4 regions of the Micromonospora sp. NPDC048930 genome follow, and region 3 is predicted to be linked to each of the others. Evidence: riboswitches for the same ligand, from Rfam matches in the RefSeq annotation. Region 3 holds a riboswitch; each other region holds the start of a gene.
What was found. A riboswitch is a leader RNA that binds a small molecule or an ion and turns the genes downstream of it on or off. The one in region 3 is predicted to bind cyclic di-AMP.
Positions count from the first base shown of each region.

Region 1: another riboswitch for cyclic di-AMP. It lies ahead of ACGFI9_RS20635 (NlpC/P60 family protein); the one in region 3 lies ahead of ACGFI9_RS22735 (NlpC/P60 family protein).
Region 2: another riboswitch for cyclic di-AMP. It lies ahead of ACGFI9_RS07500 (coiled-coil domain-containing protein); the one in region 3 lies ahead of ACGFI9_RS22735 (NlpC/P60 family protein).
Region 4: another riboswitch for cyclic di-AMP. It lies ahead of ACGFI9_RS10470 (transglycosylase family protein); the one in region 3 lies ahead of ACGFI9_RS22735 (NlpC/P60 family protein).

Region 1 is NZ_JBICUB010000007.1:319,656-325,513, forward strand. Features, by position in the region: gene ACGFI9_RS20625 (C40 family peptidase) at 1-664, shown strand, start outside; gene ACGFI9_RS20630 (N-acetylmuramoyl-L-alanine amidase) at 729-2,756, opposite strand; cyclic di-AMP (ydaO/yuaA leader) riboswitch at 2,988-3,123, shown strand; gene ACGFI9_RS20635 (NlpC/P60 family protein) at 3,136-4,170, shown strand; gene dcd (dCTP deaminase) at 4,218-4,796, opposite strand; gene ACGFI9_RS20645 (pyridoxamine 5'-phosphate oxidase family protein) at 4,875-5,420, shown strand; gene ACGFI9_RS20650 (zinc metalloprotease) at 5,490-5,858, opposite strand, start outside.
Region 2 is NZ_JBICUB010000002.1:442,842-448,699, forward strand. Features, by position in the region: gene ACGFI9_RS07470 (heavy-metal-associated domain-containing protein) at 1-44, opposite strand, end outside; gene ACGFI9_RS07475 (metal-sensitive transcriptional regulator) at 196-495, shown strand; gene ACGFI9_RS07480 (SHOCT domain-containing protein) at 567-854, shown strand; gene ACGFI9_RS07485 (DUF305 domain-containing protein) at 961-1,596, opposite strand; gene ACGFI9_RS07490 (hypothetical protein) at 1,680-2,189, opposite strand; gene ACGFI9_RS07495 (YibE/F family protein) at 2,385-3,695, shown strand; cyclic di-AMP (ydaO/yuaA leader) riboswitch at 3,850-3,980, shown strand; gene ACGFI9_RS07500 (coiled-coil domain-containing protein) at 3,986-5,005, shown strand; gene ACGFI9_RS07505 (carbonic anhydrase) at 5,070-5,741, opposite strand.
Region 3 is NZ_JBICUB010000008.1:262,172-268,029, reverse strand. Features, by position in the region: gene ACGFI9_RS22745 (RNA-guided endonuclease InsQ/TnpB family protein) at 1-96, opposite strand, end outside; gene ACGFI9_RS22740 (type II secretion system F family protein) at 252-1,181, shown strand; gene ACGFI9_RS22735 (NlpC/P60 family protein) at 1,192-2,271, opposite strand; cyclic di-AMP (ydaO/yuaA leader) riboswitch at 2,322-2,471, opposite strand; gene ACGFI9_RS22730 (endonuclease/exonuclease/phosphatase family protein) at 2,780-3,649, opposite strand; gene ACGFI9_RS22725 (SDR family oxidoreductase) at 3,888-4,652, opposite strand; gene ACGFI9_RS22720 (helix-turn-helix transcriptional regulator) at 4,752-5,606, shown strand; gene ACGFI9_RS22715 (PadR family transcriptional regulator) at 5,695-5,858, shown strand, end outside.
Region 4 is NZ_JBICUB010000003.1:349,525-355,382, forward strand. Features, by position in the region: gene ACGFI9_RS10455 (M4 family metallopeptidase) at 1-1,562, shown strand, start outside; gene ACGFI9_RS10460 (YbaB/EbfC family DNA-binding protein) at 1,630-2,091, opposite strand; gene ACGFI9_RS10465 (radical SAM/SPASM domain-containing protein) at 2,170-3,180, opposite strand; gene ACGFI9_RS10470 (transglycosylase family protein) at 3,310-3,963, opposite strand; cyclic di-AMP (ydaO/yuaA leader) riboswitch at 3,969-4,133, opposite strand; gene ACGFI9_RS10475 (glycoside hydrolase family 3 protein) at 4,323-5,858, opposite strand, start outside.

The DNA.
Region 1 (5,858 bases), on a different contig from region 3:
CATGGAGGGCCCGTCCCAGGAGATCGGCGCCCTGCTGGTGAGCACCAAGCCGGGCACGCTCGGTGAGCAGCTCGTCATCCTCGACCGGCTGGCCGCGCAGCAGCGCAAGCAGGTGGCCGGCGTGCTGGCCATCCGCGACAAGTACAACGCGCAGAAGCAGAAGCTGGACGCGCTGATCGCCACCCAGATCAAGCAGCGCGACCAGCTGGCGGCGAAGAAGAAGCAGATCGACTCCGAGATCAAGCGGCTCACCGCGATGCTGCCGGTGACCTCGGTACGGGTCGAGGGTTGTCCGAGCATCGACGGCGTGGTGAGCAGCGCCGCCCGTACCGCGATCAGGGTCGCCTGCGCGCAGGTCGGCAAGTGGTACGAATGGGGCGCCACCGGCCCGAACACGTTCGACTGCTCCGGCCTCACCCAGTACGCCTACAAGGCGGCGGGCATCTACCTGACCCACTTCACCGGTGCGCAGTGGAACGAGGGCCGGCCGGTGTCCCGCGCCGAGGCCCGCCCCGGTGACCTGGTCTTCTTCTACAGCGACCTGCATCACATGGGTCTCTACCTCGGCAACGGGCTCATGGTGCACGCGCCCCGCACGGGTAAGCAGATCCAGGTCGCGAAGATCAGCTACATGCCGGTAGCCGGCTTCCGCCGGGTCACCTGACCTCCCTCAGCAGCACGAAGGCCCCCGGTCCACGCGGACCGGGGGCCTTCGCCGTCGGGACCGGTTACGCCGGCGCGCCGACCGATGCCGGCTGGATCTCCACGTCGTCGAGGTTGACGAACATCACCCGGTGGCCGAACTGCACCTGCACGTACTTGTTCTCGCCCCGGATGACGGTCCAGTCACCCGGCGCCGAACCGTCGAACGTGACGGCCCGGTAGTACTCGCCCGGCAGGACCCCGCCGACCGCGTACCGCTGGCCCGCCGGGAACTTGTACTGCAGCGGCGAGATGGTCTGGTACGGCACCCCGGCCGGGTACGCCGCCCGCTCGGGGTAGGCCCGCCCGTACACCGGGATGGTGGCCTTCCCGGGCTTGGGGGTCACCACGAAGCCCTCGGCCCACTTGGCCGTGGGCGCCGAGGCCGGGTTGTAGAACCACGCCTTCTGGCCGAGGTACCAGATCGCCGTCCAGTCGCCCTGGACGCCGGCGAGGGCGTACGTCTGACCGGCGGACGCGCGGGCGCCGTGGTCGGAGATGTACATGGTGTCCGGCGTGCCGTTCGGGCGCAGCCCGAGGTCGTTCACCAGCGGCGCGTCCACGCTCGGCGCGGTGCGCAGGATGACCGAGGAGGAACCGCGCAGCGGGCACGGGGCTGCCGGCGGGGTCGGCTTCGGAACGCCCGGCGGCTGCTGGTTGCAGCCGTAGAACGCCGGCTGGTTGGTGGCGTAGTCCGGGTCGATGGTGACCAGGCCGGTGTGCGGCGTGGCGGTGCCCTGGAACGGCGCCTTCATCAGGTCGAAGTAGTGCGACCAGTCCCAGTACGGGCCCGGGTCCCAGTGCATCCCGGCCACGTTTCCGGCGGTGGTGCCGGGGACATTGTCGTGGCCCAGGATGTGCTGCCGGTCCAGCGGGATCTGGAACCGCAGCGCCAGGTGCCGGACCAGCTTGGCGGAGGCCCGGTACATCGCCTCGGTGTACCAGGTGCCGTGGCCGGCGAAGCCCTCGTGCTCGATGCCGATGGACTTGGCGTTGACGTACCAGTTGCCGGCGTGCCAGCCGACGTCCTTGGCCTTGATGTGCTGGGCGACGTAGCCGTCCACCGAGCGCAGCGTGTAGTGCCAGCCCAGGTAGGTCACGGTCTGCACCAGCTTCACGCTCGGGCCGAAGTAGCCCTCGGTGTCGTGGATGATGATGTACTCGATCTTCTGCTGGGCCGGCCGGTTGGCGAGGTCGTAGTTGCCGTAGTCGCCGGCGCCCGGGCCGTACTTCCCGTACGGCGCGGGGATCCACTCGCAGGCCAGGCGGACCGGGCACTCCAGCCCGTCCGGCCGCTCGGCGCGGCGCAGGCCCAGCTTGTGCAGCCCGGACTCGTCCGGCGTCACCGCGGTGGCCGCGAGGGTCACCCGCTGGCCGTCGTCGGTGGTCCGGGCGGCGCCCTGGCCGATCTGGTCGTAGACCTCGTCGGCGAAGGCCGCCGCCGCGTCCTCGGTGTCCGCGCCGGAGTATCGGGCCACCGCCCCGTACCAGGCCGCCGGGTCGCTGTCCGCGCCGACCGGACCACCCAGGTCCTTCTGGTACGACGCGAGCAGCGCCGCGCCGCCCCGGATGTTCGCGGCGGCGTCGGTGCGCAGCGTCTCCACCGGGATGCCGGTGAGCGCGGCGGCGGCGTCGACGGTCTGCAGGGACGCCTGGGGCAGCACGTCGCCGGAGGGCGCGGCGGCGACGGCCGGGTCGAGCGTGAGCGGGCGGGAGTCGTCGCCGCGCGGGTCCTCGTTCTCGTCCACGTGCGAGCTGGACGGGGTCGAGGCGACCTGCTCGGCATCGGTCAGGTGCATCGGCCCGTAGCCGCCGCTGGTGCTGGGCTGGCCCGGGTGGGTGTCCCAGCGGGACTCCAGGTACGAGACGCCCAGCAGGACGCTCTGCGGCACGCCGTACTGGTCGGCCGCGGCGGCGTACTGCTGCTGCCGGTCGGCGGTGTCGGTGGTGGATGGTTCGGCGGCCACCGGGCCGGTGGCGCCGAGGGCGGTGGCTGCCGCGACGGCGGCGGCCAGCAGTATCCGTCTGCCCGACGGCGGGGGTGAGAGGTGCATCAAACCTCCAGACAGGGATGGGGGTCACTGCGCTCCCACCCTCACTCCACGCCCGGCCCGTGGTCAATACCTTTCTGCCCTGTAATACCTGCTGAAGGAAATCTTCACCGGGCCCGCGATCGCGAATTTGCGTACGGAGTGTCACGGCGTCTCGGGTTGCGGATTGATAACGGCGATCTCTACTCTGGTCTGTCGTCGACCGCCAGTTCACCGCCCAGCCCGGGTGGTGACGGTCGGACACCGCCGAGTCGCCTCCGGGCGAGCCGGGGACCCAGGTGCCTGGGGTGAATCCGCAGCCTCTGCGGTAGGGCGGCTCCCTTCCCGCCCGAACCCGTCAGCTAACCCGGTAGGCGGTCGGGAAGAAGGAGTACGGAGCCCGGTGGCACACCATGCCCCGCGGCCACCGTCGGTCCGGTCGCTCGACCGGCTGACGGCTGCGCCGCGTTCACGCTGGTCCCGCTTCACCACCGCCCTCGCCGCCCTGGTCGGCACCGCCGTCATCCTGACCGGCGGCGCCACGGCGGCGCACGCCGATCCGTCCGTCGCCGAGATCGAAGCCCAGATCGACCGGGACTGGAACAAGCTCGAACCGATCATCGAACAGGTCAACGCAACCCGCGAGGACCTCGCCGCGAAGCGCAAGCAGGCCGCGGCGCTGGCCAAGCAGATCGCCCCGCTGCAGGCGAAGGTCGACGAGGCCCTCGGGCAGGTCGGCGGCCTCGCCGCCGACGCGTACAAGGGGAACAGCATCTCCACGGTGAACGCGCTGCTGGGCAGCCGCTCGCCGGGCGAGGTGGTCGACAGCCTCGAACTGCTCGACCGCTTCGCGCACCGCCAGCAGCAGCAGGTGCAGACCGTGGCCGACCTGCGCGACCAACTGGCCGCGAAGAAGAAGCCGCTGGACGAGATGATCGCCAAGCTGGCCCGTACCGAGGCCCAGCTCGCGGCGCAGAAGAAGCAGATCGACGCCGAGATCGCCCGGCTCCAGAAGCTGCGGCTCAAGGTGTACGGCAACGGCGGCGGTGGGCCGCTGCGTCCCGCGCCCTGCCCGGCCGGCTACCCGGGCGGTCCCGGCGGGGTCGCGGCCAAGTTCGCCTGCGCCCAGATCGGCAAGATCTACGTCTGGGGTGCCGCCGGCCCGGACCACTACGACTGCTCCGGCCTGACCATGGCCGCCTGGGCCAAGGCCGGCGTGTCACTGCCGCACAACGCCCGGCAGCAGCACGACGTCACCCGGCGGGTGAGCCGCAGCGAGCTGCAGGTCGGCGACCTGGTCTTCTACTACAGCGACCTGCACCACGTCGCGTTGTACGTCGGTGGCGGCTGGGTGGTGCACGCCTCCCAGTCCGGCAAGCCGATCACGATGAAGCGCGTCGACGACGGCCAGATCAACAGTTACGGCCGTCCGGGCTGACGGTCGGCAGAGGGCTCCCGCGTCGCGGGAGCCCTCTGCGTCCTCGTTCAGCGGGTCGGCCAGACCCGCCAGTTCTGCCAGGACCGGCTCGGGGTGGGGCCGCGCTGTCCCTGGTAGCGCGAGCCGTAGACCTCCGACCCGTACGGGTGCTCGGCCGGCGAGGAGAGCCGGAAGATGCAGAGCTGCCCGATCTTCATGCCCGGCCAGAGGGTGATCGGCAGGTTCGCCACGTTGGAGAGTTCCAGCGTGACGTGCCCGGAGAAGCCGGGGTCGATGAAGCCCGCCGTCGAGTGGGTGAGCAGCCCGAGCCGGCCCAGGCTCGACTTGCCCTCCAGCCTGCCGGCGAGCTGGTCGCCCAGCGAGATCACCTCGAGGGTCGAGGCGAGCACGAACTCCCCCGGGTGCAGCACGAACGGCTCGCCCTCGGGAACCTCCACCATCGACGTCAGGTCGTCCTGCTGGATGGCCGGGTCGATGTGGGTGTAGAGGTGGTTGTTGAAGACGCGGAAGAGCCGGTCCAGGCGTACGTCGATGCTGGACGGTTGCACCAGCGTGGGCTCGAAGGGCTCCAGCGCGAGCGTGCCCGCCTTGATCTCGGAGACCAGGTCGCGGTCGGAGAGCAGCATCGGAACACCATAGCGACCGGTACGGGTGACCTGCGTGTCGGACTACATCTTCGTACACCTGTTCGATAGAATGTCCGCATGGCATCCTGGTCCGAATTCGCCGCCGACGAGCCCCGACTCGCCGACGAGATCCGCCTTCTCATGCAGCAGTACGGGCCGGGTTTCGGCTACCTCGCCACGGTCCGCGCCGACGGTGGCCCCCGGGTCCACCCGGTCTCCCCGGTCATCACCGACGACGGGCTCTACTGCTTCGTCATCGACTCGCCCAAGCGCCGCGACCTCGAACGGGACGGCCGCTACGCGCTGCACTCGTTCCCGCCGGAGGAGAGCGACGACGAGGCATACCTGGCGGGCCGGGCCCGTCCGGTGACCGACCCGGCGACCCTGGCCCGGGTGGCCGAGCTCGGCCGGGCCGCCCCGCAGATCGACTGGCGGCTGTTCGAGTTCACCATCGACGTGGCGATGCTGACCCGCCGCGACCAGGCGGCCCAGCCGGGCGCCGGCCGGCCGCAGGTGCAGGTCTGGCTCGACCCGCGGGCCACCGCCCCGCCCCGACGTACGGTCGGCCCGGTCGAGGGCCGGCGCGGCCGGCACGGCTTCGACACCCGCCGTCCGGCCGCCTGAGCCCACGAAAACGCCGGTGCCGGCCCCGTCCGAGGACAGGGCCGGCACCGGCGGTTCGGTGCTGGGTGCTCAGGCCGCGCGGTAGGCGTTCCACGCGGTGATCATCCGGCTCGCCTGACCAGCGGTGAACTGGTGCATGCACGAGTCGTAGGTGTAGTCCATGAAGTTGGTGATCGGGTCCAGGCCCGCGGCGCTGCAGGTGTCCCGACCGGTCGGGCACTGGTACGCCGGGGAAGCCTCGGCCGGGGTGTCGTCGACGCTGTCGCCGGAGCCGGCGCAACCACCCTGGAAGGTGTGGTAGAGGTTCAGCCAGTGGCCGATCTCGTGGGTGCCGGTGTCGCCCTCGTTGTAGTTGGTGGCGGTGCCGCCCGGCAGCGACTCGTTGAGCACGACCACGCCGTCCATGCTGTCGAGCTTGCGCTTCGGGAAGGTGGCCCA
Region 2 (5,858 bases), on a different contig from region 3:
TGCCCGCAGGTCATGCCCTGGACCTGGTACGTGGTGGTGACCATCGCTGCTCCCTTCCGCCGCCCCATCCTATACCCCCCAGGGGTAGCAGGAAGAGAGACGGCTGCCACTCTTGTCGTCACCAATACCCGGAGGGGGTATCGGCCGATGACAGGACAGTACCATACCCCGGAGGGGTACGCTATCCTTGATTTCATGACCGCACCGACGACCCCGACCCGGGGCTACACCGCCAGCAAGGACCAGCTGCTCGCGCGGCTCCGCCGTATTGAGGGCCAGGTCCGCGGCATCGAGAAGATGGTCGAGGACGACCGCTACTGCATCGACGTGCTGACCCAGATCTCCGCCATCCAGGCCGCCTTGGACAAGGTCGGCCTCGGCCTGCTCGACGGGCACGCCCGGCACTGCATGCACGAGGGCGCCGCCGAGGGACGCGCCGACGAGATGGCGACCGAGATGATGGCCGCCGTCGGCCGGCTGATGAAGCGGGGCTGACCAGGACTTCCGGCCCGTAGGTCAGGTCGCCCGACCCGACCCGCACGGGTCGCTCCCGGCGTACGGTCGAGGTGGCGACCGGGGCCGGCGCCACCCTCGCGCCGGACCGGCCGACCCTCGGGTACGGACGGGAGGGCGGCCAGATGATGTGGAACGGCCCGATGATGGGCTGGATGTGGATCTGGTCCCTGGTGGGGCTGGCGGTGCTGGTCGCGCTGGTCTGGCTGCTGTTCCGGCTCACCGCGCGCGACCGCACCGGCAACGCCCCCTCCTCGGCCCGGCGCATCCTCGACGAGCGGTACGCCCGCGGCGAGATCGACGAGGAGGAGTACCGCCACCGCCGCGCCGACCTCACCTGACCGCGGGGAGGGGCGCGGCCGGGCGGGATCGCGCCGCATCCGGGAAGTAGTGGCATCGGAGTGGGCCCGACACCACTACTTCCCGGATCGAGCACGACCCCGCGAATCAGAGCCGGTCGAGCAGCTTCTTCATGGTGTCGATCTCACCCTGCTGGGCGGTGACGATCTGCTGGGCGAGCGCCTTGGCCTCCGGGTTGGCGCCCTGGGCCAGCTCGTCCTTCGCCATGGTGATCGCGCCCTCGTGGTGGGCGATCATCATGGTCAGGAACTGCCTGTCGAAGTCCGTGCCGGACGCCGCCGCGAGCTTCGTCATGTCCGCGTCGGACATCATCCCGGGCATGCCGTGATCCATCCCCGGCATGCCGTGACCGGCGCTCGCCGAGGGCACCGGCCGCCCCCAGGCGGTCAGCCAGCCGGTCATGGCGGCGATCTCCGGCGCCTGGGCGCCCTTGATCTGCCCGGCCAGCTTCTTGACCTCCGGATCGGCGGCCCGGGTCTCGGCCAGCTCGGCCATCTCCACGGCCTGCTGGTGGTGCGGGATCATCATCTGGGCGAACATCACGTCCGCGTCGTCGAACGAGGCCGAGGCCCCGGCGGTGGGCGTGCCGGTGCCGCCGGCGCCCGGCATGTCGTGGTCGGCGTCGGCCGTCGAGTGGTCGCCGCCGCAGGCGGCCAGGACGAGGGCGGCGGTGACGGTCGCGCCGGCCAGGGCGGCCCGACGCGCGAGGGTACGAGTGAACACGGTGAAAGCCTTTCGGTGTCGGAACGTACGCAGCGGGCGGGGACGCGGGTCACCGGTGTCCGGTCCACCCGCGTCGGGCGCTCCTATCTGCGCAGCACCGACGCCGCGGCGAGGCGTAGCCCGTACGGCCGGGTGGGCGGGGCGCGCGACCCGGAGGCGACGCGGAACGGCCCGTCGACGGTCGGGCCGGCCGTGTGTGAGCGGGCCCGCAGCAGCACGGCGGCCAGCAGCGCGACGGCGAACGCGCCGAGCACCGCCAGGCAGACGCTCCAGCCGGACGGGTCGCCGCCGAGGTGCCCGAGCGGGAGGGCGCGCACCGCGCAGCCGTCACCCGCGCAGTCCGGAGCCATGCCGGCGAGCCCCGGATGAACGGCCATCCCGGCGATGGCCGGCAGATCCGCCATCGCGGCGAGGCCCGCAGGGGTGGCCGGCTCGACGGGGGCCGGGTGGTGGGCGATGCCGTGCCCCGTGTCCTGGTCGGCCGGGGCGTGCCCGCCGTGGCCGAGGGTGTGCATCGCGGTCAGCCCGACCAGGGTGCAGAGCAGCAGCAGGAGCCGGACCCACCGTCCGGTCACCGCCGCCTCCGTCGCCACGGCCACCACGGTAACCGGTGCCGCCGGCCGGGCCGGCCGGAACCGCCGGGCCCGGCCCGGGTCGGCCGCGCCCCGAGGCCGGGTGGCTACCATTCCCGACGACGACCAGGCCTGCGACATCCCGCGGGCACCCCGGCCGGTGAACCGGACGACCGGGTGACACGTATCCCGCTGTGAATCGTTGGGAGACTCGCCATGGGCGCCGACCACACCCGTTCCGTTCCGCCCGCCCCGCCGGGCGTACGACGGCTGCTCATGGCGACGGTGCTGCCGCTCTTCGCGCTCACGGTGATCGCCGCGCTGGTGCTCTGGCCCCGCGACACCCCGGAGCCGGCCGGCGGCCCGGAACTGCCGCGCTACCACGGCACGGTGACCCGGGTGGTGACCGAGCCCTGCCCGGTGACCCCGGAGACCCCGGAGGGGGGTCCGGGCGGGTCGGCGGGTCCGTGCGGCACGGTCACGGTCGCCGCCGAGCAGGGGCCGGACGCCGGACGCCAGGTCGAGGCGCCGGTCCCGTCCGGACCGGGCGCGCCCCGGGTCGAGGTCGGCGACAAGGTCATCCTGGTCGAGCTGGTGGACCCGGCCGACCCGGCGACGAAGAGCTACAACATCGCCGAGCACCAGCGCGGCACGCCGCTGGTCTGGCTGGCCGCGCTGTTCGCCGTCGCCATCGTGGCGTTCGGCCGCTGGCGCGGGCTGGCCGCGCTGGGCGGCCTGGTCGCGAGCTTCGCGATCCTGCTCGGCTTCGTGCTCCCCGGGATCGGCGCCGGCCAGCCACCGCTGCTGGTGGCGATCGTCGGCGCCGCGCTGATCATGTTCGTGGTGCTCTACCTCACCCACGGGATCACCGCGCAGACCTCGGTGGCGGTCCTCGGCACCCTGGGCAGCCTGGTCCTCACCGGGGTGCTCGGCACGCTGGCCACCGCGGCCACCCACCTCACCGGCTTCGGCAGCGAGGACGCCACCACGCTGTCCATGTTCCAGCGGGACGTCGACCTGCACGGGCTGCTGCTGGCCGGCATCATCATCGGCTCGCTGGGCGTCCTGGACGACGTCACGGTCACCCAGGCGGCCACGGTGACCGAGCTGGCGCAGGCGAACCCCGGCCTGTCGCGGGTGCAGCTCTACCGGGCGGCCACCCGGGTGGGCCGGGCGCACATCGCCTCCACGGTCAACACGATCGTGCTGGCGTACGCGGGGGCGTCGCTGCCGCTGCTGCTCCTGCTGGTGGCCGACTCGCGGCCGGTCAGCCAGATCCTCACCAGCGAGTTCATGGCCCAGGAGATCGTCCGCAGCGCGGTGGCCACGCTGGGGCTGATCGCCGCCGTACCGCTGACCACCGGGCTGGCCGCGGTGGTGACCACCGCCGGCCGGGGCGGTGCCGCCGCGCCGGCCGGCGCGCCGCCGGAGCCGACCACGCCACGCCCGTCGGTCGGGCGGGACGATGCCCTGGCGGCACTCGGCGGGCGGCGCGGGCCGGAGAGGACCACGGAGGCCGCATGGTGACACTCCGCAGCGTGACCACCGGGTTCAAACGCGATGCTGGTCACGCAGGGCCACGACGAAATAGGGCTTCTGGTCGGCTTCCGGACGTAGATCCCCGCCCGGACTCTCAGGTAACCTCGCTGCCGGTTACCGCCGAAGGCGCGCAGCGGCGCCAGCGGTGCCACCGCCCAATCGCCCACGGGCGAGCCGGGGAACCAGGTATCTGGGGTGAATCCGCGCGAGCGGTAGGGGCCGCTTCCGTCCCGAACCCGGCAGCTAACCCGGTCGGCGGTCGACGGAAGGGAACACTGTTGACGGCACCCCTGCGCCGCTGGTTGACACCCGTGGTGGCCGTGTTCGCCGCATGCGCCGTCTTCGCCGGGCCCGCCCCGGCGCTGGCCGCGCCGAACACCCCCACCCCCTCGGGGCACGCGGAGGACGACGATCCGCCGCTGATCAGCGAGGCCATCGCCAACGCGAACCGCAACTTTCTCCAGGCCAAGACCAAGCTGGAGAAGTCGAAGAAGCGCCAGCTCCAACTGGCCCTGGAGGTCCGGGCGGCGCAGCAGGAACTCGACGCGCTGAGCCCGCAGGTCACCGCGATCGCGGCGCAGTCCTACCGGACCGGCCGGCTGGGCGTGATGACCGTGCTGTTGGAGAGCAGATCGCCCGACTCGTTCGTCCGCCGGGTCGCCGTGCTGGACGAGCTGAACATGGTCAACGCGCAGAAACTCGCCGCGGTCAACGCGGCGAAGACCCGCGCCGAGCGGGCCAAGCTCGCCCTCGACGCCGAGGTCCGGGAGCAGCAGAAGCAGACCAACGTGATGGCCCGCGAGAAGGCCGAGACGGAGAAGGCGCTGAAGCTGGTCGGCGGGATGGGTTTCACCGGCGGCCTGGTCTCGGCCACCTCGCCGGTCGCCCGGATCGGTCCCGGCCGGACGGCCGACGGTGACTGGAAGCCCGAGTCGTGCAGCGAGAACGACCCGACCACCTCGGGCTGCGTCACTCCGCGCACGCTGCACGCCTACAAGGAGGTCAGGCGGGCCGGCTTCAACCGCTTCGCGGGCTGCTACCGGCCGGGCGGGCCGTGGGAGCATCCGAAGGGCCGCGCCTGCGACTGGTCGCTGCAGAAGAGCGGCTTCTCCCCCTGGCACAACAACGACATGCGGATGTACGGCAACAACGTCGCCGCCTTCCTCATCCGCAACGCCGACCGGCTGGGCATCTACTACGTGATCTGGAACCGGCAGATCTGGTTCCCGGCGACCGGCTGGAAGTCGTACAGCGGACCCTCCAACCACACCGACCACGTGCACATGTCGCTGCTGTAGCCGACGTACGCCGACAGGGGCCGTCCCGCGTTCGCGGGACGGCCCCTCGTCGTTCGGGCGTGGGTCAGCCGGCCAGGGCGGCGGGCGCCTGGTCCGTGGCCTCGACGGGCAGCGCCGTGGCCGGCGTGCGAGCCGGCACCTCGGCCACCGTCCGCACCTCGCCCGCGCTGAGCCGGTACGACATGCCGACCACCCCGCACCGCCCGGCGGACACCCGCTCGGCGACCACGGCGGAACGGGCCAGCAGGGCCTCCACGGTCTGCGCGATGTGGATGTCGACGATCCCGTCGACGTCCTCGACGCCCTCCCGCGCGGCCCGCAGCAGGCTGGGCGCGACCGCGTCCACCAGCGCGCCGAGATGCCCGGCCGGGGAGGTGCCGGTGCGCACCGACTCGCGGGCGGCCTGCACCGCGCCGCAGGAGTCGTGGCCCAGCACCACGACCAGCGGGGTGCCGAGCACGGTGACCGCGTACTCGACGCTGCCGAGCACCTCGGGGCCGACGGTGTGGCCGGCGGTCCGTACCACGAAGAGGTCACCGAGGCCCCGGTCGAAGATGATCTCGGCGGCGAGCCGGGAGTCGGAGCAGCCGACGATCACCGCGAAGGGGTGCTGGCCGTCGGCGACGGCGGCCCGGTGTCCGGCGTCCTGATTGGGATGGCGGGGAGCACCGGTGACGAACCGGCGATTGCCGGCGTAGAGCTCCGCGAGCGCCTGTTCGGGAGTGGTCGGCGTCAATGGCTTGCCTTCCTTCGTCCTCGCGCGAAACGACCTGGTCGGCCCGGCCGGCGGCGAAGGCGGCCTCGCGACCACCGTCACACGCAGCACAAGGCACGTCAAGATTTACGTGATACG
Region 3 (5,858 bases):
CCGCACGCACCCGAACGTGCGCGACAACTCCGCTACCTGCGCGTCGGTCGGATAGAAGCGGTACTTGAACGCCCGCTTCACGTGGATGGCCCGCACCGCTCACATACTAGTGCATCAATGTGTGATCCGACGCGGGTCGTTAAAGGTGCACGCCGGCCCGCCCTGACGACGAACCGACTTTTCTTGCCCTGCTCCGCAGGGGTTCGATTCCTCCCTGCCCTAAAGGACGGGGTTTCCTCGAAAGGACTTCGATGAGCGGCATGGTCATCCTCGTCGGGGCAGGCGCGGCGATCTTCACCGGAGTCACGCTCATCGTGGTCACGGTCGCCTCGGCGAGCTTCGACCGGGCCGGCGTGGCCAAGGGCCTGAGCGCCATCGACCAGGTCTACGCCGCCGGGCAGGCGGGACCGGCCGATGAGGCGTTCGGCGAACGGGTGGTCACGCCGCTGGGCGCCCGGATGGTCCGGATCGGTCGGGCGCTGACTCCGGCGAGCGGTGTCGAGCGGCTGCGGAGATGGCTCGACTTCGCCGGCAACCCGGCGTACTGGACGATCGACCGGGTCTACGAGGTCAAGGGGCTGGGGCTGATCGGGCTCGCGGTCTGCGGGGGCCTGCTGGGCAGCCTCCTCGGTGGGCTGCCCGCGGTGATCGTGGGTGGCGTGCTCGGTGCCGCGCTCGGGGCCAACCTTCCCGACCTGGTCATCTACGATCTCGGCTATCGGCGGCAGGAGGCGGTCCGGCGGTCGCTGCCGGACATCCTCGACACGCTCACCGTCAGCGTGGAGGCGGGACTCGGCTTCGACGCGGCGCTGGCCCAGGTGACGCATTACGGCCGGGGACCGATGGCCAGCGAGTTCGCCCGCACCCTCCAGGAGATCCAACTCGGGATGAGCCGGGTGGACGCCCTGCGGCGGCTGGCCCAACGGACGACGGTCGTCGAGCTGAAGACCTTCTGCGCGCTCATGGTCCAAGCCACCGAACTCGGCATTCCGGTCGCCAAGGTGTTGCGCGAGCAGGCCAAGGAAATGCGCGTACGGCGGCGGCAGCGGGCCGAGGAGTTGGCCCAGAAGGTGCCGGTGAAGATTCTCTTCCCGCTGGTGTTCTGCCTCTTCCCGTCGTTGTTCATCGTCGTGCTCGGACCCGGTGTGATCAACATCCTGCACAGCGGCCTGTTCAAGTGACCCCGGACGGTCAGCCGGGGCGGCGGGCGCCGCTGTAGGGCATGGTCGACAGCTGGGCCATGCGGACCACGTCCCCGGTGTGCGGGGCGTGGACGAGCAGTCCGTTGCCGACGTAGATACCCATGTGGTGGTGATCCGAGTAGAAGAAGACGAGGTCACCCGTGCGAAGGTTCGCCTTGCTCACCGCCACGCCCGCGGTCCATTGAGAACCTGTGTAATGGTCCAGCTGCACTCCGGCCGCAGCCCACGCGTACTGGGTCAGGCCGGAGCAGTCGAACGAGTCCGGGCCGTTTGCCGCCCATACGTACGGCTTGCCGATCTGTTTGCACGCGGTCTTGGCCGCGACGCCGCCGCTGCCGGTGATGGGGACGGCGGGGCACTTCCCACCGATGAACAGCGGACTGGTCCCCGTGATGGGGGAGGTGCTGCTCGTGGTGGCGGCTGACTGCGCGGCGGCTGCGGCTCTGGCCGCCGCGGCCTCCGCGGCCGCCTTGGCCGCGTCCGCGGCAGCGATCTGCCGGTGTAGCGCGTTGAGCCGCTTGATCTCGGCGTCGATGGCCTTCTTGCGCGCCGCCAGCTGGGCCTGCTGGCGCTGCTGTATGGCGATCAGCGCGTCAATCTTCTCCTTGTCGGCGTCGTAGGTCGCCTGCTCGGCGGACAGCCGGGTGATCTGTCGCTGCTCCGAATTCGCCACCTGATTCACGAGTGCGAGCTGATCCCCGAACGCGGTCGGCGGCGTGCCGGGGGTCAGTAGGGCATTGAATGTGGAAAGTGACCTCGATTGCTTGTAGTAACCCGCCAGAATCTCCTGGACCCGGTTCCTGCTGACCTCCACCGACCTGCCGAGCGGTTCGATCCTCCGGCTCAGTTCGGCCGATCTACGCTGGTTCGCGGTCAGGTCTGTCCGGACCTTGTTGTACTGCTCGATAACGGGTTCGAGCTTTTGCCACGCCGCGTCGATCTGTTTCTGCACATCGGCGGCCGACGGCGCGGCGTGGGCGGGGGCCGCCGGTCCGACGGCCACCATGGCCGCCGCCGCGACGGCGAGGATTCTGGTGAACAGCCGCGATCCGGCGGGCCGGGTGCGCACGGGTGGCAACGGGCTCGGCTCCTTCCACTCGGGGCCGACGCACGTCACGCTGCACCGACCTCGACCGCCTACCGGGTTAGCTGACGGGTTCGGGCGTGGAAGGCGCCCTACCGCTGATGCGGATTCACCCCGAAACTACGGTGGTTCCCCGGCTCGCCTGGCGACGCCAGTGACGTCCAGCGACTCGGCGGTGACCGTCCCGGGGAACTCCAGGTGGAGACCGACATCCGGAACGGACGCTGATCAACATTAGTGAGGGCAGCCCGAGGAAATCAACGAGCCGGTGACGCCAATTCTCTGCGCGGTCAGGCGGGCACATTGGGTGCCGGGATTATGCGTACCATAAGTCTTCGCTAATCGAATTCTTAATCGGCCCTAATTTGGGGCGGCAACCTGCGTCCTGTTTCCTCCCGGCGATCCCCGGGTGAGGCTCAGCGGTTTTCCCGGGGTCGCAGCAGGCCGAGGTGTGCTCCGGTCCCATGACCGGAGCACCCCCTGGCGGCCGTGATCAGTTGCCGCGCTGGTGCAGCAGGAGGTCGCTGACCACCGGCCGGTGGTCCGACGCCGAGGTCGCAATGGTGTTCGTGCCCACCACGCTGATGTCCGGCGAGGTGCCGATGACGTCGATCCGCTTCACCGGATTGATCGCCGGGTACGTCTTGCCGCCGGTCGGGGCGGTGTCACGCAGGTCCTGCCACAGGGCGGCCAACTCGGGCGCCCCGGGCTCCGCGTTGAGGTCGCCGACCAGCACCTTCGGCCCGGAGTCGGCGGCCAGGATGTCCAGCGTGTCCGCGACCTGCATGCGCCGCACGGTCGGGTCCGCCCGGTAGTCGAGGTGCGTGGAGTACACGTGCACGTGCGCACCCCGCACGTTGATCGTCACCTCGGCGAAGCCCGGCGCCGGAGCGGGTACCGGGTCGGGCACCTGGGTCGAGAGCCGGGTGATCTCGTGGTTCTCGGCATCGAGAATCGGGTAGCGGCTGAGGACCGCGACCCCGTACTGACGGCGGGGCGCACCGGCGGTCAGCGGATCCATGTCGTAGATCGGCGCGAAGAACGCCTGCATACCCAGCCGGTCGGCCAACTCCTGGGCCTCGTCCACGAAGTTGCTGCGGGTTCCCCAGTGGACGTCGACCTCCTGAAGGCCGACCACGTCGGCGTTCAGCGCCCGGATCGCCTCCGCGGTCCGGGCCAGGTCGAAGACGTTGTCCTCGCCGGCCCCGGCATGGATGTTGTAGGTGGCCACGCGCAGCGCCACGGGCGGCGCTTCCGATCCCGCGGGCTCGGCCGCGCCGGCCGGTGTGGCCAGCGGCAGCGCTGCCAGCGTGACGGCGAGCGCCGCACCGAGCAGGACGCGGCGGTGAAGGGTCAGTCTCAAGGTGTCCTCCCGCATGGTTTACCCCGGTTCGGGGCGCAATACACGCTAAATGCCGCTCGTGGAGTCATCGATGATCTCCTGCCGAAGCCGGTATGACCAGCCGGTGGCGCTTCGACGGCCACGCTCGTCCGGGCACGCCATCGCGGAAACGCGGAGGGCCGGTCGCTCGCGACCGGCCCTCACAGATCGTGGTGGCACCAGATGCCCGTGGGCTCGGGAGACGGACGGGCGTCCGGGCCTACTTTCCGTGCGGGTCGGCCGCGTTGAGCGTCGCGACGACCTGGTCGTAGTCGCCGCGCGCCTCGCCGTACCGGAGGAACTTCACCCGCTCGACCTGGATCTCCTTCGCGTCCGGCTGCGACTCGAGCAGCGCGACGACCTCGGCCACGAACTCGTCGAGCGGCATCGCGAACTCGCTGGTCTCCTGGCCGGGCAGCAGCGACGTACGGACGGCCGGCGGTTCCAGCTCCACGACCTTCACGCTGGTGTCGGCGAGCTGCAGCCGGATCGATTCGCTGAGCATGTGGATCGCGGCCTTCGACGCGTTGTAGCTCGGGGTGACCTTGAGCGGCGCGAACGCCAGGCCCGAGGAGACGGTCATGATCGTCGCGTCCGGCCGCGACCGCAGGTGCGCGATGAACGCGGCGATCAGCCGGATCGGGCCGAGCACGTTGGTCGTCACGATCGACTCGGCCGAGGCGAGGAACGACTCGGGCTGGTGCCAGTCCTCGACGCGCATGATGCCGGCCATCGTGACCAGAACGTTCAGCTCCGGGTGCCGCGCCAGCACCTGCTTCGCCGCGGACTCGATGCTCGCCGGGTCCGCCGTGTCGATCTGAACGGTGTCGATGCCGGGGTGCTCCGCGGCGATCTCGTCGAGCAGGTCGGTGCGCCGGCCGCCGACGATCACCGTGTTGCCCTTGGCCTGCAGCTCCAGCGCGAGGGCGAGACCGATCCCGCTCGTGGAGCCGGGGATGAAGATGGTGTTCCCGGAAATGTTCATGCCCCGAGCCTGGCCGATCCTGCCGGGCGGATTAAGAGACCGGTCATCGGGGGATCGGTAATCCCTGGTTCGTCCCCGCCGCCGCCGGATACTGGGCTCATGGACCGTGCAGCACTGGCCGACTTCCTGCGCCGCCGCCGCGAGACGCTGCAGCCCGGGGACGTCGGGCTGCCCGCCGGCGCCCGCCGGCGCGCTCCGGGCCTGCGCCGGGAGGAGGTGGCCGCCCTCGCCGCCATGTCGACCGACTACTACACCCGGCTCGAACAGCAGCGCGGCCCGCAGCCGAGCCCGCAGATGCTCGCCTCCCTCGCCCGGGCGCTGCGGCTGACCGGCGGTGAACGCGACTACCTGTTCCGGGTGGCGGGGCAGAACGCCCCGACCTCGGTGTCCGTGGCGACGCACGTCGCCCCCGCGCTGCTGCGCGTGCTGGACCGGCTGGAGGACACCCCGGCGCTCATCCTGTCCAACCTCGGCGAGACCCTCGTGCAGAACCGGCTGGCCGAGGCCCTGTTCGGCGATCGGTCCGGCTACACCGGCCTGGCCCGCAGCGAGATCTACCGGTGGTTCACCGATCCCGCCGAGCGGCTGCGCTACCCGGAGGAGGACCGCGACCGGCAGAGCCGCGCCCAGGTCGCCAACCTGCGCGCCGCGTACGGGTCGATGGGCCCGCAGTCGCGGGCCGGCGAGATCGTCCGGGCCCTGCAGAAGGCCAGCCCGGAGTTCGCTGAGCTGTGGGAACGGCACGAGGTGGCCCAGCGCTTCGCGGACCACAAGACGCTCGTCCATCCCGAGCTCGGCGCGATCGAACTCGACTGCCAGGCGCTGTTCACCGAGGACCAGTCCCAGGCGCTGCTCGTGCTCACCGCGCCTCCGCGCAGCGAGGGCTACGAGAAGCTCCAGCTGCTCGCCGTACTGGGGCACGAGCGCTTCCCCGCCGACACCGGGCCCCGCTAGCTCCCGCTCTCGCGTCTGGTCGCCCGGATTGCGCGGCCGCCATACCTAGAACTACTATGTATTGCAGTTCTAGGGTTGGGGTGGTCACATGCGCATCACCAAGGACCTGGTCGCGGCCTCGGCAACGCCACTCGTGCTCGGCATCCTCGCCGAGGGCGAGAGCTACGGCTACGCCATCCTCAAACAGGTCAACGAGCTGTCGGGCGGGCAGCTGGAGTGGACCGACGGCCTGCTCTACCCGCTGTTGCACCG
Region 4 (5,858 bases), on a different contig from region 3:
GCGCCCAGCCGGCGCTGGCCTGGGAGACCACCGTGCGCGGCACCGACGCCGACGGCCCCAGCCGGCTCACGGTCGACGTCGACGCCCTCACCGGCAAGGTCCTGCGCACGCAGGAGCACATCGTGACCGGCAGCGGCACCGGCGCGTGGAACGGGCCGGTCACGCTGAACACCACGCTGTCCGGCAGCACGTACTCCATGAAGGACCCGAGCAAGCCCACCCTGGTCTGCCAGGACGCGGCGACCAACACCACGTTCAGCGGCTCGGACGACGTCTGGGGCAACGGCACCGCCACCAACAAGGAGACCGGCTGCGTCGACGCGCTCTTCGGCGCGCAGACCGAGGACAAGATGCTCTCGGCCTGGCTCGGCCGCAACGGCGCCGACGGCAACGGCGGCTACTGGCCAATCCGGGTCGGCCTGAACGACCAGAACGCCTACTACGACGGCACCCAGGTGCAGATCGGCAAGAACACCGCCGGCGGCTGGATCGGCTCGATGGACGTGGTCGCGCACGAGATCGGCCACGGCATCGACGACCACACCCCGGGTGGCATCTCCGGCAGCGGCACCCAGGAGTTCGTCGCCGACACCTTCGGCGCGGCCACCGAGTGGTACGCCAACGAGCCGTCCACCTACGACCCGCCGGACTTCCTGGTCGGCGAAGAGGTCAACCTGGTGGGCAGCGGCCCGATCCGCAACATGTACAACCCGTCGGCGCTGGGCGACCCGAACTGCTACTCCAGCAGCATCCCGAGCACCGAGGTGCACGCCGCGGCCGGCCCGGGCAACCACTGGTTCTACCTGCTGGCCATGGGCAGCAACCCGACCAACGGCCAGCCGACCAGCCCGACCTGCAACGGCAGCACGGTGACCGGCCTGGGCATCCAGAAGGCCATCAAGATCATGTACAACGCGATGCTGCTGAAGACCACGTCGTCGTCGTACCTGAAGTACCGCACCTGGACCCTGCAGGCGGCGAAGAACCTCTACGGCAGCACCGGCTGCACCGAGTTCAACACCGTCAAGGCCGCCTGGGACGCGGTCAGCGTGCCGGCCCAGACCGGTGACCCGACCTGCTCCGGCAGCACCACCCCGCCGCCCACCGGCTCCTGCTCCGGCCAGAAGCTGGCCAACCCCGGCTTCGAGTCGGGCAACGTGAGCTGGAGCGCCTCCTCCGGCGTCATCACCACCGACACCGGCCAGGCGGCCCACAGCGGCTCGTGGAAGGCGTGGCTGGACGGCTACGGCACCACCCACACCGACACCCTGTCCCAGTCGGTGACGATCCCGTCGGGTTGCCGGGCGACGCTGACCTTCTGGCTGCACATCGACACCGCGGAGTCGACGACGACCACCGCGTACGACAAGCTGACCGTCAAGGCGGGCAGCACCACCCTGGCCACCTACTCCAACCTCAACAAGAACACCGGCTACGTGCAGAAGTCCTTCGACATCTCGTCGCTGGCCGGCACCACCGCCTCCATCTCCTTCAGCGGCGTGGAGGACAGCTCCCTACAGACCTCGTTCGTCGTCGACGACACCGCGGTCACCCTGAGCTGATCCGATCAGCAACGCGAGCGGCCGGTCGTCGTCCTCCCGACGACCGGCCGCTTCGCCGGGTCAGGGCTCAGGCGGGCCGGTCGGCCCGGGCCGCGGTGTCCCCGGCCCGGTTGAGCCGGGCGACCACGCCCTCCATCGCCTGGCTGAACATCTCCATCTGCCGCATCGACTGCTCCTGCAGCCCCCCGAGCCGCGCGGCGAGGGCGTCGACGTCGTCCCGGGCCGAGGCGCTGACCTGCACGTCGAGCTCGGCCAGGGCGGCGTTGACCGCCTCGACGACCTGCCCGCAGACGCCGTCCCAACCGGCCGAGGTGAGGGCCGGGTCGACGGTCACCGACTCGATCCGTCCGCCCTGGACCGCCACGGCTCGGACCCGGCCGTCGGCCGCCACGCCCTCGGCACGCAGCAGTCGCCCGGAATCACCGTCGGTGTCCTCGGCGGCGCGGGCCCGCATGGACGACAGCGCCTGCTGGGTCTGGGTGAGCAGCTCGTCGAGGCTCGCGGCCGCGGAGAACGGGTCGTTGGTCATAGCCGCGCTTTCTTCACGTCTTTCCGGAGCACCGTGACGATAGCAATTGCCCCCGACGGCGGCGGTGCGCGCACCGCGTCAGAACGTCCGCCGGTACAGCGAGCAGCCCTGACACACCTCGGGCGGCGTGTCGCCGGCGAGTCGCCGCCGGAACGCGCGGTACTCCGCGCCGTACCAGATCTCCGGGAAGGACCGTTCCGCGACCGTGCCGAGCCGCACCCGGTCGTCGCCCATCACCATGCAGCAGGGCTGCACCACGCCGGTGCTGGTGATGTAGGCCGCCTCCCACGGCCAGGAGCACCCCGGCCGGTCGCCGGGGGCGGCGGGCGGCGTGGCGGTGCGGGGCAGCCGCAGGCGTACGCCGAGCCGGTCGGCCTCGGCCGCCGCCCGCTGGAACGCCTCGGCGGCCCGGTCGGCGTCCACCCCGGTCCAGAGCGCCTGGTCGGCGGTGAACGCGCGGATCTCGGCGTACCGGCCGGCGGGGTCGGCGTCGGAGAAGCTGTGCGACAGGTTCTGCACGTGCAGCTCGTCGACGCCGATCCGGCCCAGCAGCCGGACCAGCGCGGGCAGCTCGTCGACGGTGTCCCGCATGGCGACGAAGACCACCCGGATCCACGGGGTGTCGCTGCCCGCCGCCCGCTTCGCCGCGACCAGGCCGGTCAGGTTCGCCACCACGGTGTCGAAGTCGGCGCCGTCGCGCACCCGCTGGTACGCCTCGGCCCGGGCGCCGTCCAGCGAGACGTGCATCCAGCCCACCCCGCTGGCCACCAGCTCCGCGGCCCGCCGCCGGGTCAGCAGGGTGGCGTTGGTGTTGAACCCGACGGTGATGTCCCGCGCCACCGCCGTCGCGATCATCTCCATCAGGTACGGCGACAGCAGCGGCTCGCCGAGCCCCTGGAGGGTGAGGCCGCGCAGCCCGGGCAGGTCGTCCACCACCCGGTGGAACAGCTCGGGGCGCATCGCCCCGGCCAGCTTGTTGACCGGCGGCCGGTACCGGACCAGGCACATCAGGCAGCGCAGGTTGCAGGCGGAGGTGACCTCCAGCTGGAGGGTCGTCGGCAGCGGCGGATCGTCGACAGCGACCGGCATGCCCTCGCTTGCCCGGGTGCGACCGCGCTAAACCGGCCGTCCCGGGTGCGACGAACGCCCGGCCGGGAGCGTCGGCCGGGCGTTCGTCGTGCGGTGGACCGGCTGCTGGTGGTCCGGTCCGGTGCCGGGTCAGCGCAGGCGCAGCCGCTGGCCCGGGAAGATCAGACCCGGGTCGTCGCCGACCACGCGCTTGTTGCGCTCGTACAGCGCCTGCCAGCCGCCGGCGAGGTTGTGCGCGTCGGCGATCTCGGACAGGGTGTCCCCCGGCTTGACCGCGTAGGTGCCGCCGCTGCTCGGGGTGGTGGCGCGGTGCTTGCGGGTCACCGGCCGGTCACCCCGGTACGACCGGTCCTTGGTGGCCTTCTTGTGCGCCCGCTTCGACCCGCCGTCCGGCCTGGACGAGTAGTGCTTGGCCGAGCCGGCCTTCTTGCCGCAGACCGGCCAGGCCCCGATGCCCTGCCCGTCGAGGACCTTCTCCGCGATGGCGATCTGCTCGCCGCGGCTGGCCAGGTCGGCACGGGCGGCGTACTGCTGGCCGCCGTAGCCGTTCCAGGTGCTCCGGGAGAACTGGAGCCCGCCGTAGTAGCCGTTGCCGGTGTTGATGTGCCAGTTGCCGCCGGACTCGCACTGGGCGATGGCGTCCCAGTTGACGCTGGAGGCGCTGGCCGGTGCGGCCGGCCCGAGGATGGCGGCGGCGCCGGTGGCGGCGCCGACGACGAGCGCCCCGACGGCGAGGCGACGCGGCGTGGTCCGTCGGTGACGAGCGACGTGTTCACTTGCCATGGTGGGTTTCCTCCACGCCGACGAGGTGAGCTGTCGGGTTCGGGCCGAGGAGCCCGGCCGCGCATGGCGGCTTCACCCCGAGGTGTCGAGCACCGAGGAACGTGGGTCCCCCGCTCCCGCCTGAGGTCAGGTACCGCCGGGCCGGTGGCGGAATTAGGCGTTACCGGCCCGTGGTGTCCGCGATCGCGAACGGCTACGACGTTAGGAACGGTTTGCGACGAACGCCCACTTCTTGTGAAGTTCTTCACCCGGCCGGGCGACGGCGTCGCCGTCCGGGTTGCGCGGGGGCCGGACGTGGTCTATCAGCGGGCTCATCACCCACAGTGACCGTCCACGCCGGCCCCCCCGTCGCCGTCCCTTCAGTACGTCAGGCCGTAGCCCTGCGGGAAGAGCGGGACCTGCCCGTCGCCGGCGTTGATGGGCTGCTGGCTGACCGAGTTCATCCAGGTCATCGGCAGTTTGCCGGTGGGCGCGTACCCGCCGAAGAGGACGTCGGCCACGCCGGCGCCCTCGGTGCCGGGCAGCCAGGAGGCCAGTAGCGCGGACCACTTGGGCAGCTCGGCGGAGATGTCCATCGGCCGGCCGGAGACCAGCACCACGATCACCGGCACCCCGGCGTTGCGCAGCGTCGAGATCGTCCGCAGGTCCTCGCGGTCCAGGCTCATGCTGCCGGTGCGGTCGCCCTGGCCCTCCGCGTACGGTGTCTCGCCGACCACGGCGATCGCGGCCCGGTACGTGCCGTCGATGCCGGTGCCGCGCTGGTTGTAGGTGACCGTGGTGGTCGGGCCGACGGCGGCGCGGATGCCCTGCAGGATCGTGGTGCCGGGGGTGATGTTCCCCGAGGATCCCTGCCAGGAGATGGTCCACCCGCCGCTCTGGTTGCCGATGTTGTCGGCGTTCTTGCCGGCCACGAAGATCTTGTTGTTGTCCCGCGCCAGCGGCAGCACGCCGCCGGCGTTCTTCAGCAGCACCTGCGACTGTCGGACGGCCTGCCGGGCGAGGGTCCGGTGCGCGGCGCTGCCCACCGTCGCGGTCCAGCTCCGGTCGGTGTACGGGCGCTCGAAGAGCCCGAGTTCGAACTTCTTGGTGAGGATACGCCGGTTGGCGTCGTCGATCCGGCTCATCGACACGTGCCCGTTCTGCACCTCGGCGCGCAGGGTGCTGATGAAGCTCTTCCAGGCGGTGGGGACCATCACCATGTCGATGCCGGCGTTGATCGCGGTGCTCACCTCGGCGGCGGTGAAGCCGGCGTTGCCGTCGATCTGGTCGATGCCGTTCCAGTCGGAGACCACGAAGCCGGAGAAGCCGAGCTCTCCCTTGAGGACGGTGGTGATCAGGTACTGGTGGCCGTGCAGCTTCACCCCGTTCCAGCTGCTGTAGGAGATCATCACCGCGCCCACCCCGCGCTGCACGGCGGCCTGGAACGGCGGCAGGTGGATGGCCCGCAGGTCCGCCTCGCTGAGCTGGGTGTCGCCCTGGTCGTCGCCGCCGGTGGTGCCGCCGTCGCCGACGTAGTGCTTGGCGGTGGCGAGCACCGAGGTGGGTCCGCCGAGGGTGTTGCCCTGCAGGCCGGTGACCAGGGTGGACAGGCTGGACGGCAGGTCGGGGGTCTCACCGAACGACTCGTAGGTACGCCCCCACCGGTCGTTGCGGGCGACGCAGAGGCAGGGCGCGAAGTCCCAGTCGAGGCCGGTGCCGGTGATCTCCTCGGCGACGGCCTGGCCGATCTGCTGCACCAGGGCGGGGTCGCGGGTGGCGCCGAGGCCGATGTTGTGCGGGAAGATCGTCGCGCCGTACACGTTGTTGTGCCCGTGCACGGCGTCCACCCCGTAGATCATCGGGATGCCGAGCGGGGTGGCGAGGGCGGCCCGCTGGAAGCCGTCGTACATGTCGGC